4 regions of the Paenibacillus sp. VMFN-D1 genome follow, and region 4 is predicted to be linked to each of the others. Evidence: riboswitches for the same ligand, from Rfam matches in the RefSeq annotation. Region 4 holds a riboswitch; each other region holds the start of a gene.
The links. A riboswitch is a leader RNA that binds a small molecule or an ion and turns the genes downstream of it on or off. The one in region 4 is predicted to bind thiamine pyrophosphate.
Positions count from the first base shown of each region.

Region 1 (2,198 bases), on a different contig from region 4:
TCCTGGATCAGCAGCACGACGGTCGAACCGAACTCAAAATAGGCGAGCGGATCGCCGTTACGCCAGGAATTGGCGGTTTCGTCGTCGTAGCGGATGCTGCTGACATTCATGGCGCCGACTTTGACGACCGCGACCTCTCCCAGGGCTCCCTTGATATACGTAATCAGCCTCTCATTGCGGCACAGCACGGATTTCATCTGGGTCATGCCAAAATCATTGACCGGGTAGCATCGTCCCTTGATATGCTCGCTCTCCACCTTCACGCCTGTGATTGGAGAGTGGATCCGGTGGTAGTCGGTAGGGCTGAGGTACAGCACAAAGACATAGCCATGTTTATATAACTCCAGGTGGGGAGAGAAATTAAGCAGCTCCGCCACCGAATAATCCTGCCCTTTCACGTTCAGAATCGTGCCTGAGGTGATTTCACCCATTGCGGTGATCTTGGCGTCGACGGGGCTCGTGAGTACGTGCTCGCCTTCGTGAACGGGACGCATGCCGGGCTTCAGCCGCCGTGAAAAAAATTCGTTGAGTGTGCGGTATTCATAGATTTCTTTCTCCGCTTCATGCGCTGGGATCTGATAGCTTTTGATAAAAGTAGGGATGACCCCTCTGCTGAGCCGGCTGTGCGAGAAGCGTCCCATCATGGAAGAGAGCCACTTTCGCGAGGAGAGCTCTGTCATGAGCCGCAGTAATTTCTTTGTCATGCCTAATCTCCCTTCCATACGTGCCTGTAGCACTCTGAATATATTGACATAGAACGGCTATCAAATCAATATGCAACAAATGCTGGAAACCGCCTCTGAGAAAAATGGTATTGCCAATCCTTCAAGGATCATGTATTTTGGAATCAATACGGGCCCGATGCCGACTCATCGCGGCGAGGTGCCTGTTACACGGAATTGAACCCAAGCATCTCATCGCTTTGGACAGCGATGGCTCCGGAACCAGGAGGCGGCGATGCCGCGCCTTGCGTTCATCTGTGTACATATGGGAATACGGGAGCTCGAGCGAATCGGGCTGAGAGTGCAGCTAATGAACCGCTGCTGACCGGGAATCTGATCTGGATAATGCCAGCGTAGAGAATTCAAGTCCTTTTATGGGCTTATTTGACGATCTCCCTCGCTTATCCAGGGGGTTTTTTTATTGCCCAATTTTGGAAAAAGAAAGGATGTTGTCAAATGAACAGCAGTACGATGCAGATGGATCGGCCGAAGGGGCTGAAGCTCAGCGACCTGCTCGTGACGATTCTGCTATCCCTCGTGATCGGGGTGGTGTACCATTTTTGGGGTTCGGTGAACGACTTGTTCAAGCCGCTGTTTTTCCAAGCGGATGAGCTGATGTACGGCATGTGGTTCCTCGCTTCGACGCTTGCCGCGCTGCTGATCCGCAAGCCCGGCGTAGCCCTCCTCGCCGAGGTTGCCGCGGCTCACGTAGAAATTCTGTTCGGCAGTGAATGGGGCCTTCAGCTGGCGATTTACGGCGTGGCGCAAGGTCTTGCCGCGGAGCTGATCTTCGCCCTGTTCCGTTACCGCAAATTCTCCATGGGGGTAGCGGCGCTGGCCGGTATGGCTTCGGGATTGGGATCATTCCTGGTGGATGTGTACTACGGCTACGTCACGGACTATACGACATGGATGATCGTGTTCAAGTACGTGATGCGGTTAATCAGCTCGGCGGTGCTGGCAGGGTACCTGGCGTATGCCCTGACCAAAGCGCTGGAAGCAACCGGAGTAACCCAGCTGCTCCGGCCAGTGACAGCCAAGGATTATGAAGCGCTCGATCATGACTGAGGCTAACCGGGGTGTCGCGACGATGCAGCATTCGGCGGTGCATGAGACGGGTCAAGGAGCGGATCAAAGGGCGGATCAAGGGAGCGGGCAAATTGCCGTTTCGGTAACAGACCTGCGCCTGAAGTTTCCGGGTGAGAAGGCGTTCGTGTTCAAGGATGTTTCCCTGTCTGTGCCGGCTGGGGAAAAGGTGCTTCTGCTCGGTCCAAGCGGATGCGGGAAATCGACGCTGCTGCAGGTGCTCGGCGGGTTGATTCCGGCGGTCATCGACGTTCCGCTCAAATATGCGGACATCCGGAAGCCCCGCTCGTGCGGGTATGTATTTCAGGACCCGGATACCCAGTTCTGCATGCCGTATGTCGATGAGGAGCTGGCGTTTGTGCTGGAGAACCGCCAAGTAGCCAGGGAGGA
Region 1 is NZ_QRDU01000006.1:272,232-274,429, forward strand. It holds gene asd (archaetidylserine decarboxylase) at 1-704, opposite strand, end outside; TPP riboswitch at 986-1,099, shown strand; gene C7820_RS29895 (ECF transporter S component) at 1,179-1,790, shown strand; gene C7820_RS29900 (ABC transporter ATP-binding protein) at 1,783-2,198, shown strand, end outside.
Region 1: another riboswitch for thiamine pyrophosphate. It lies ahead of C7820_RS29895 (ECF transporter S component); the one in region 4 lies ahead of tenA (thiaminase II).

Region 2 (2,198 bases), on a different contig from region 4:
ACCGCGACGACAGTTCCTGTCCGCCAACCTGCCAATTATCTCTGCTCATTTTCCCCCTCAACCTCCCGCTACGAAATGGACCAGCTCCAGCTTCATTCCAGGTACGACCGGAGTCGTCTCCCACTGCTCGATCTTCAGCACCTGTCCGTCCGCTTCCACCATGACCGGCCTGCCGGACAGCCCCAGCAGGCGGAGAACATCGGCTACCGTCTCGGCCGCCAGCTCCCGCTTTGTTCCGTTAATGACCAGTTCCATCCGCCGCTCCTCCTCTACCTTCAAGCTTGTGAATGAACGCCCGGCATACCGCTTCCGGGTCAGGGCTGCCGACGATTTCGCTCACCGCGCAGACGCGGCTCGCACCGGCCCGGATCACTTCGTCCACGTTGCCCAGCTTGATGCCGCCAATCGCCACAAACGGGATCTTGATGACCTCGGCGACTTCCCGAATGTACGAAAGACCGACCGGATCCACCACATCCGCTTTCGTGGCCGTCGCATAGATCGGCCCGACGCCGATATAATCCGCCCCTTCCGCTTCGGCGAGCTGCGCTTCCGAAATCGCATGGGTGGATATGCCGATGATCTTGGAACCGACAAGCTTTCTGGCTTCCGCGATCGGCATATCGCCCTGACCGAGGTGAATCCCGTCCGCATCCACCTCCATCGCGATATCAACGTGATCGTTCACGATAAAAGGGATACCGTAGCGGCGGGTCAGCTCCCGCAGCTCCGCCGCCTTGCGCAGCAGCTCTTCCCTGCCGCTTGTTTTGTCGCGGAATTGAACGATGTCCGCGCCTCCCCGAATAGCTTGCTCCATCACGTCCACCAGCCGGCGTCCCGGATGGAACGTCTCGCCAGTAATCGCATACAGACGAAAATCGACCATGACTGCTTCTCCTCTCTTCCCTTTTGCCATTCCCTCCATTTCATGCCGGCTTCTATCATCGCGAAGGGTAAGCCCTCGTCTTGCGAAAGCGCCCTCTTACCCGGTTAACACAAAAAAACCATTCGAGAAATACACGAATGGCACCGCAATTCGAATGATATTCTCTACGCCAGCATTACCTGGATCAGATTAACGGTCCGCAGCATAAGGCTGCCATCTCAGCCGGACTTCATCCAGCACCCGCATTCCTATTTAATTTCACAACCACTATAGCCCAAACTGCTGACTTTTGGCAATAGCCAGCGTGAGATCACCGGCATCGGAACGCCTATCTCATCCATAGGAGCGATTCTCGCAAAATTTCATATATTTGGGTGCGGCAAACTTCTTATTTTATCTCTTGCGTCATCACATATCGTCCCCGCCCGTGAATATAAATGTTTAACAAGCCAAAGTTTGTGCTGAGTATGGGAACATGGGAGGTGCCTGAACATGCCATCAGACGATCATTCGCTGTTTGTGGTGTCCAAGGAGGACTGGTCACTGCACCGGAAAGGGTACCAGGATCAGGTCCGCCATCAGGAGAAGGTTAAGGAAATTATCAAGCAGAACCTGCCCGACCTGATCACAGAAGAAAACATCGTGATGTCGGACGGTAAGCAAATCATCAAGGTGCCCATCCGGAGCCTCGATGAATACCGTTTCATTTATAACTACCAGAAGCAAAAGCATGTCGGCCAGGGAGACGGCGACAGCCAGGTGGGAGACGTGCTGGGCAGGGATCCGGTGCAAAAGCCGGGTCAAGGGGAAAAAGCCGGCGACCAGCCCGGCCAGGACATTATGGAAGCCGAGATCAGCCTCGAAGACTTGGAGAACATGCTGTTCGATCAGCTGGAGCTGCCGAATATGAAGCCGAAAGAGCAGCAGGAAGTCGAAACCGAATCGATCACGTTCAACGATATCCGCAAAAAAGGCATGCAGTCCAACATCGACAAGAAGCGGACGATCCTGGAAAATCTGCGGCGCAACGCCACCAGCGGCAAGCCGGGAATTCACCATATCAGCCCCGACGATCTGCGTTACAAAACGTGGGAGGACGTCGTCGTTCCCCATTCCAGCGCGGTCATCATTGCGATGATGGATACGTCCGGGTCGATGGGCACGTTTGAAAAATACTGTGCGCGCAGCTTCTTCTTCTGGATGACCCGCTTCCTGCGCCGCCAATACGAAAAGGTCGACATCGTCTTTGTGGCCCATCATACGGAGGCCAAAGAAGTCACCGAAGAAGATTTCTTTACCCGGGGCGAAAGCG
Region 2 is NZ_QRDU01000002.1:557,255-559,452, reverse strand. It holds gene C7820_RS18035 (thiazole synthase) at 1-49, opposite strand, end outside; gene thiS (sulfur carrier protein ThiS) at 58-255, opposite strand; gene thiE (thiamine phosphate synthase) at 239-886, opposite strand; TPP riboswitch at 1,031-1,140, opposite strand; gene yhbH (sporulation protein YhbH) at 1,379-2,198, shown strand, end outside.
Region 2: another riboswitch for thiamine pyrophosphate. It lies ahead of thiE (thiamine phosphate synthase); the one in region 4 lies ahead of tenA (thiaminase II).

Region 3 (2,198 bases), on a different contig from region 4:
TCTTGATAAGATTACATGTATTTTAGGTTAGATGCGGCTTACTGTTCCGGCAAAAAGTCGTTCGTGTACGCGCTCTTTACGTCCAGCGGCTTGTCCAGCAGCTTGTGCTCGTACATCCAGTCGGAATAGCCCTTCCAGATTTGTTCCTTCTGCTCGCCCCAGCGGGCTGCGTCGTCCTGATATTTAGGACTTAACCATTTCTGGCTTTCGATCACCAGCTGCTTATCGAGGTCGGGCACGTCCTTCAGCAGCAGGTTGGCAGCTTCTTCCGGCTTGTCGATCGCGTACTGATAACCTTTGGCGGTCGCGCGCATAAACGCTTTAACCAGCTCAGGGTCGTCCTTGATCTGCTTCTCGTTCGTTACGAGAACCGGTGTGTAGTAGTCCAGCTTCTCGGAATAATCTTTGACATACAGCATGTCCAGCGGCTCGCCGCGCAGCTTCGCCTCGATACCGGTCCAGCCGTAGAAGATCCAGGCGAAATCGATGTCCCGCTTCACGGCGGTAAAATAATCGGCGTCGCCCATGTTGACGATTTTCACCTTCTTCACGTCCGCCTTGTCGATCTCCATGATGGAGCCCATGACGGCTTCCTCCACAGGGGAGCCCCAGCCGCCGTACGTTTTGCCTTCAAAATCCTTCGGCGTCTTGATGCCCCGGTCCACCGGTGCGGCAAAGCCCGACGTATTGTGCTGGATGACCGCGGCAATCGAGACGAGCGGAACGCCCTGCGTGCGGGCCTGGGTCACGCTCTCCTGATAGCTAACGCCGAAGGGTGCTTTGCCGGAAGCGACCATGGCGTCCGCGCCGGTGGAGCCCGGCTGCACGATTTCGACGTTCAAGCCTTCTTTTTTATAGTAGCCCAAGTCTTTGGCGACATAGAGCCCGGTATGGTTCGTGTTGGGCGTCCAGTCGAGGACGACTTTGACGTCCTTCAGCGGCTTCGCTGCAGTGTCGTCCTGGCCTGCCGTGCTGTCGGAAGCGGATGTACCTTCTCCGCTGCCCGCATTGTTCTGGCTGCCGCCGCATCCGGCAAGCGTCAGTACGAGCATGCAGACCAGCATCAGCAGGCCGATGGATTTGTTCTTCATGGCTTTCTCTCTCCTTTGATGTCCGGCCGTTCTTATTCTCTCTGTAAGCAACGACCGGTGATCCCCTCTCCCCGTTATATTTAGAATCGTAAGCCGATCTGAGTGACTGAATCATCGAAGCATTCGCAAGGCGTGATCCCGTTTTTCACTAGTATGAATGAAAAAAGCGCCCCGTAAACGGGACGCTTCATATGCGCAAGATCAGCACGGATTGTATGCCGTGACAAACGGTTTCCTACGCTGGCATTACCCAGATCAGGTTAAAAGGGTCAGTATCTTGAAGGGATACAATCTCAGCCGGCCAATTCCAGCACCCCGGATTCTATAAGGTTTTCGGGTTGTTTTCCTCCCATATTATAGTCCATCCCCATGGGGGTGTCCAGACATCCGCCCGATTCCAGATTATCTCTGGAAAAATTCGATCCATTCTTTTTCCGGACCATAGATAAAGAAATATTGGTATCCGTTGGGCAGGGTCACGATTTCCTGATCGATCAGCTCCACGCCGTCGAGCGCCTGAATCCGCTCAAATTCCTTCTGAATGTCGTCGACATGGATCGCAAAATGGTGCACTGTGCCTTCGGCCGGCAGGTCGTAGCTGTAGCCTTGAATGAGCTCGATTTCTGTCTCGTTACTGTCCCCGAAGCCGAGAAACGCCAGCTGGAACACGCCGTTGGTGTGCGTCAGCCGGCCTTTCAGCTCCAGGCCCACGATCTCGGTATAAAATCGGATGGTTGACTCCAAATCCCGTACGACGATGCCGACATGATCCAAACGTTTATTAGCCATATGTATAAGCTCCTTTTCATAGTACTTATAAGTAATGGGTTGCCCTAAATTAAGGCCATTATAGCATTTAAATCCGAGTTGTACAGTGGGGGATGGAAAGTCCGCCATATCAATGAAGGGCAGTCAGCAACGAAATAGAACCACTAAAAAAAGCCCGGGCTGTCTATCAGACGATCCCAGGCTTATTTTAGTTCCCGCGCTGCTTCTTCTTCGCATAAAATTCGGCCGCCTTATGGCGGTTGCCGCAAGTGTCCATGCTGCACCAGCGCCGCTTGCCGCTCTTGGAGGTGTCCACAAAGTGCAGGATACAGTCGTCAT
Region 3 is NZ_QRDU01000003.1:282,060-284,257, reverse strand. It holds gene C7820_RS22345 (ABC transporter substrate-binding protein) at 39-1,091, opposite strand; TPP riboswitch at 1,307-1,419, opposite strand; gene C7820_RS22340 (VOC family protein) at 1,494-1,880, opposite strand; gene C7820_RS22335 (CGNR zinc finger domain-containing protein) at 2,068-2,198, opposite strand, start outside.
Region 3: another riboswitch for thiamine pyrophosphate. It lies ahead of C7820_RS22345 (ABC transporter substrate-binding protein); the one in region 4 lies ahead of tenA (thiaminase II).

Region 4 (2,198 bases):
TTCGACTTGATTCTCAGTTCGCTAACGCTGCATTACATCGAAGACTGGGATCCTTTGTTCCGTGAGTTTCAGCGGGTATTGAAGCCTGGAGGAACGTTTTTGTTTTCGGTGCATCATCCGTTTATGGACTTTACCGTTTTTAAGAGACCGGATTATTTTGTACGGGAGCTGCTAGTAGACCGGTGGACGAAGAAAGAGGCAGGCAGCGTTGAAGTGACGTTCTTCCGCAGACCCCTGCAGGAAATCGTCAATATGACGTCAAACTGGTTTGTAATGGACCGGCTTGTCGAACCAAGGCCAGTTCCCGAGTTTCTGGAGCGGCAGCCGGAGTCGGCCGACTTCTACCAGCGGATTCTGCATCACCCGCATTTTTTAATTGTGAAAGCCCACAAGCCGGAGTGAGAGGAAGAGTCGCCGCGGTAGGCAAGAAACAATCGGCATAATTTTACTGAGAATGGCTTCATTCCAAAGGCCCTGACCGGCCCAAAATGGAGGGTTTGGCAATGATTGTGATCGACCTTATCTTTTTTCTAATGGAGCTGTGCGCACTGGCAGCCTTTTGCCTGTGGGGATTTAAACTGGATACCGCCTTGTGGATCCGTATCGTGGCAGGAATAGGTTCGCCGGTCGTTGTTGCTGTTTTTTGGGGCATGTATGTCGCACCGAAAGCGACCTTCCCGGTGACGCTTCCCGTCCGGGCTGTGCTGCAGCTGATCGTATTCGGTCTGGCCGCGGCTGCGCTGTACGGATCGGGTTATCGAACGGCCGCCGTCATTTATGCCGCTGTCGTCATCGTCGAGATGATCCTTTCTTACGCGTTGAAAAGATAAACACTTGAAGGTGGAAGGAGATCCGCTTAAACGATCGACAAGCTTTTTCCCGGTATCCCGCCAGCAGCTTTTTTTGTTTGACAACACCGGCGAACAGAGCTACAGTTAATCATGAACTTGTAAAATATCATACGAAAATCCACTAGGGGAGCTGCGGAGGCAGCTGAGACAAGTGATCGCTTGGACCCTTTGAACCTGATCCGGTTAATACCGGCGGAGGGAAGTGGAGCAGGCCTATACATACGCATCTTTCTTGATGAGATACATTCAGGATGACACTGCAAATAGCGGCCGCTCCATTTCGGGGCGGCTTTTTTGTGTTGGCTTCCCCGCGCCCCGACATGCGATTTTCGTCAAAATTAACGGAGGTGCATGATCATGGCCCGGTTTACCGAAGAATTGAGACACGCGGCAGATCCCATTTATCAAGCGATCTTCAAGCATCCGTTTGTACGGGGAATTGCGGAAGGTACCTTGTCCAAGGAGCAGCTGATTCACTATGTGAAGCAGGATTTTGAATACTTGAACGCCTACATCCGGATCTATGGCATTGCCATATCCCGATGCGATTGCCGGCAGACGACCGCGCTTTTCAACGAACAGATTTCGTTTATTTTGAACAGCGAAACGCATCCCCACCAAAACTTTTGTGATGTTGCTGGTGTTGCATATGAGGAACTGCAAGGCTATCCGCTGGCTCCATCGGCCAATCATTACATCCGGCATATGCTGAACGTCGCCCACGAAGGGGGACTTGAGGATATTGTAGCTGCGCTGTTACCTTGCCCGTGGACCTATACGGAAATCGGCCAACGTCTGCTGGAGGAAGTCCAGCCGGAGAAATCCCATCCGTTTTATGAATGGATGCACTTTTACGGGGACCGGGAAAGCGGCGTGACGGTACAGCTGCGGCGGCTGCTCGACGAATGGGCGGAGGGTCTGCCTCCCGCAAGAAAAAAACGGCTGATGGAGCATTTTCTGACCAGCTGTCAGCTGGAGTACATGTTCTGGGATATGGCGTTTACGCTTGAGGATTGGCCGGTTTCCCTGGCTGCAGCGGAAGGGGTGGGACGATGACCGCCGATATGTTTCCGTCCGGACTCATCCAGCTTCCTTTACGGATAAAAGAGCAGCGTCCGCTCATTCACAACATGACGAATGTGGTCGTGACCAACTTTACGGCCAACGGCCTGCTTGCCCTTGGCGCCTCCCCGGTTATGGCCTATGCCAAAGAGGAGGTGGCCGATATGGCTCGGGTCGCCCAAGCCGTCGTCCTGAATCTTGGAACGCTGAGCAGCGAATTGGTGGAAGCGGCGATCAGCGCCGGCCGATCGGCGAATGATCATGGCGTTCCGGTGTTCCTGGACC
Region 4 is NZ_QRDU01000001.1:2,259,191-2,261,388, reverse strand. It holds gene C7820_RS10370 (class I SAM-dependent methyltransferase) at 1-402, shown strand, start outside; gene C7820_RS10365 (YrdB family protein) at 504-830, shown strand; TPP riboswitch at 965-1,069, shown strand; gene tenA (thiaminase II) at 1,209-1,907, shown strand; gene thiM (hydroxyethylthiazole kinase) at 1,904-2,198, shown strand, end outside.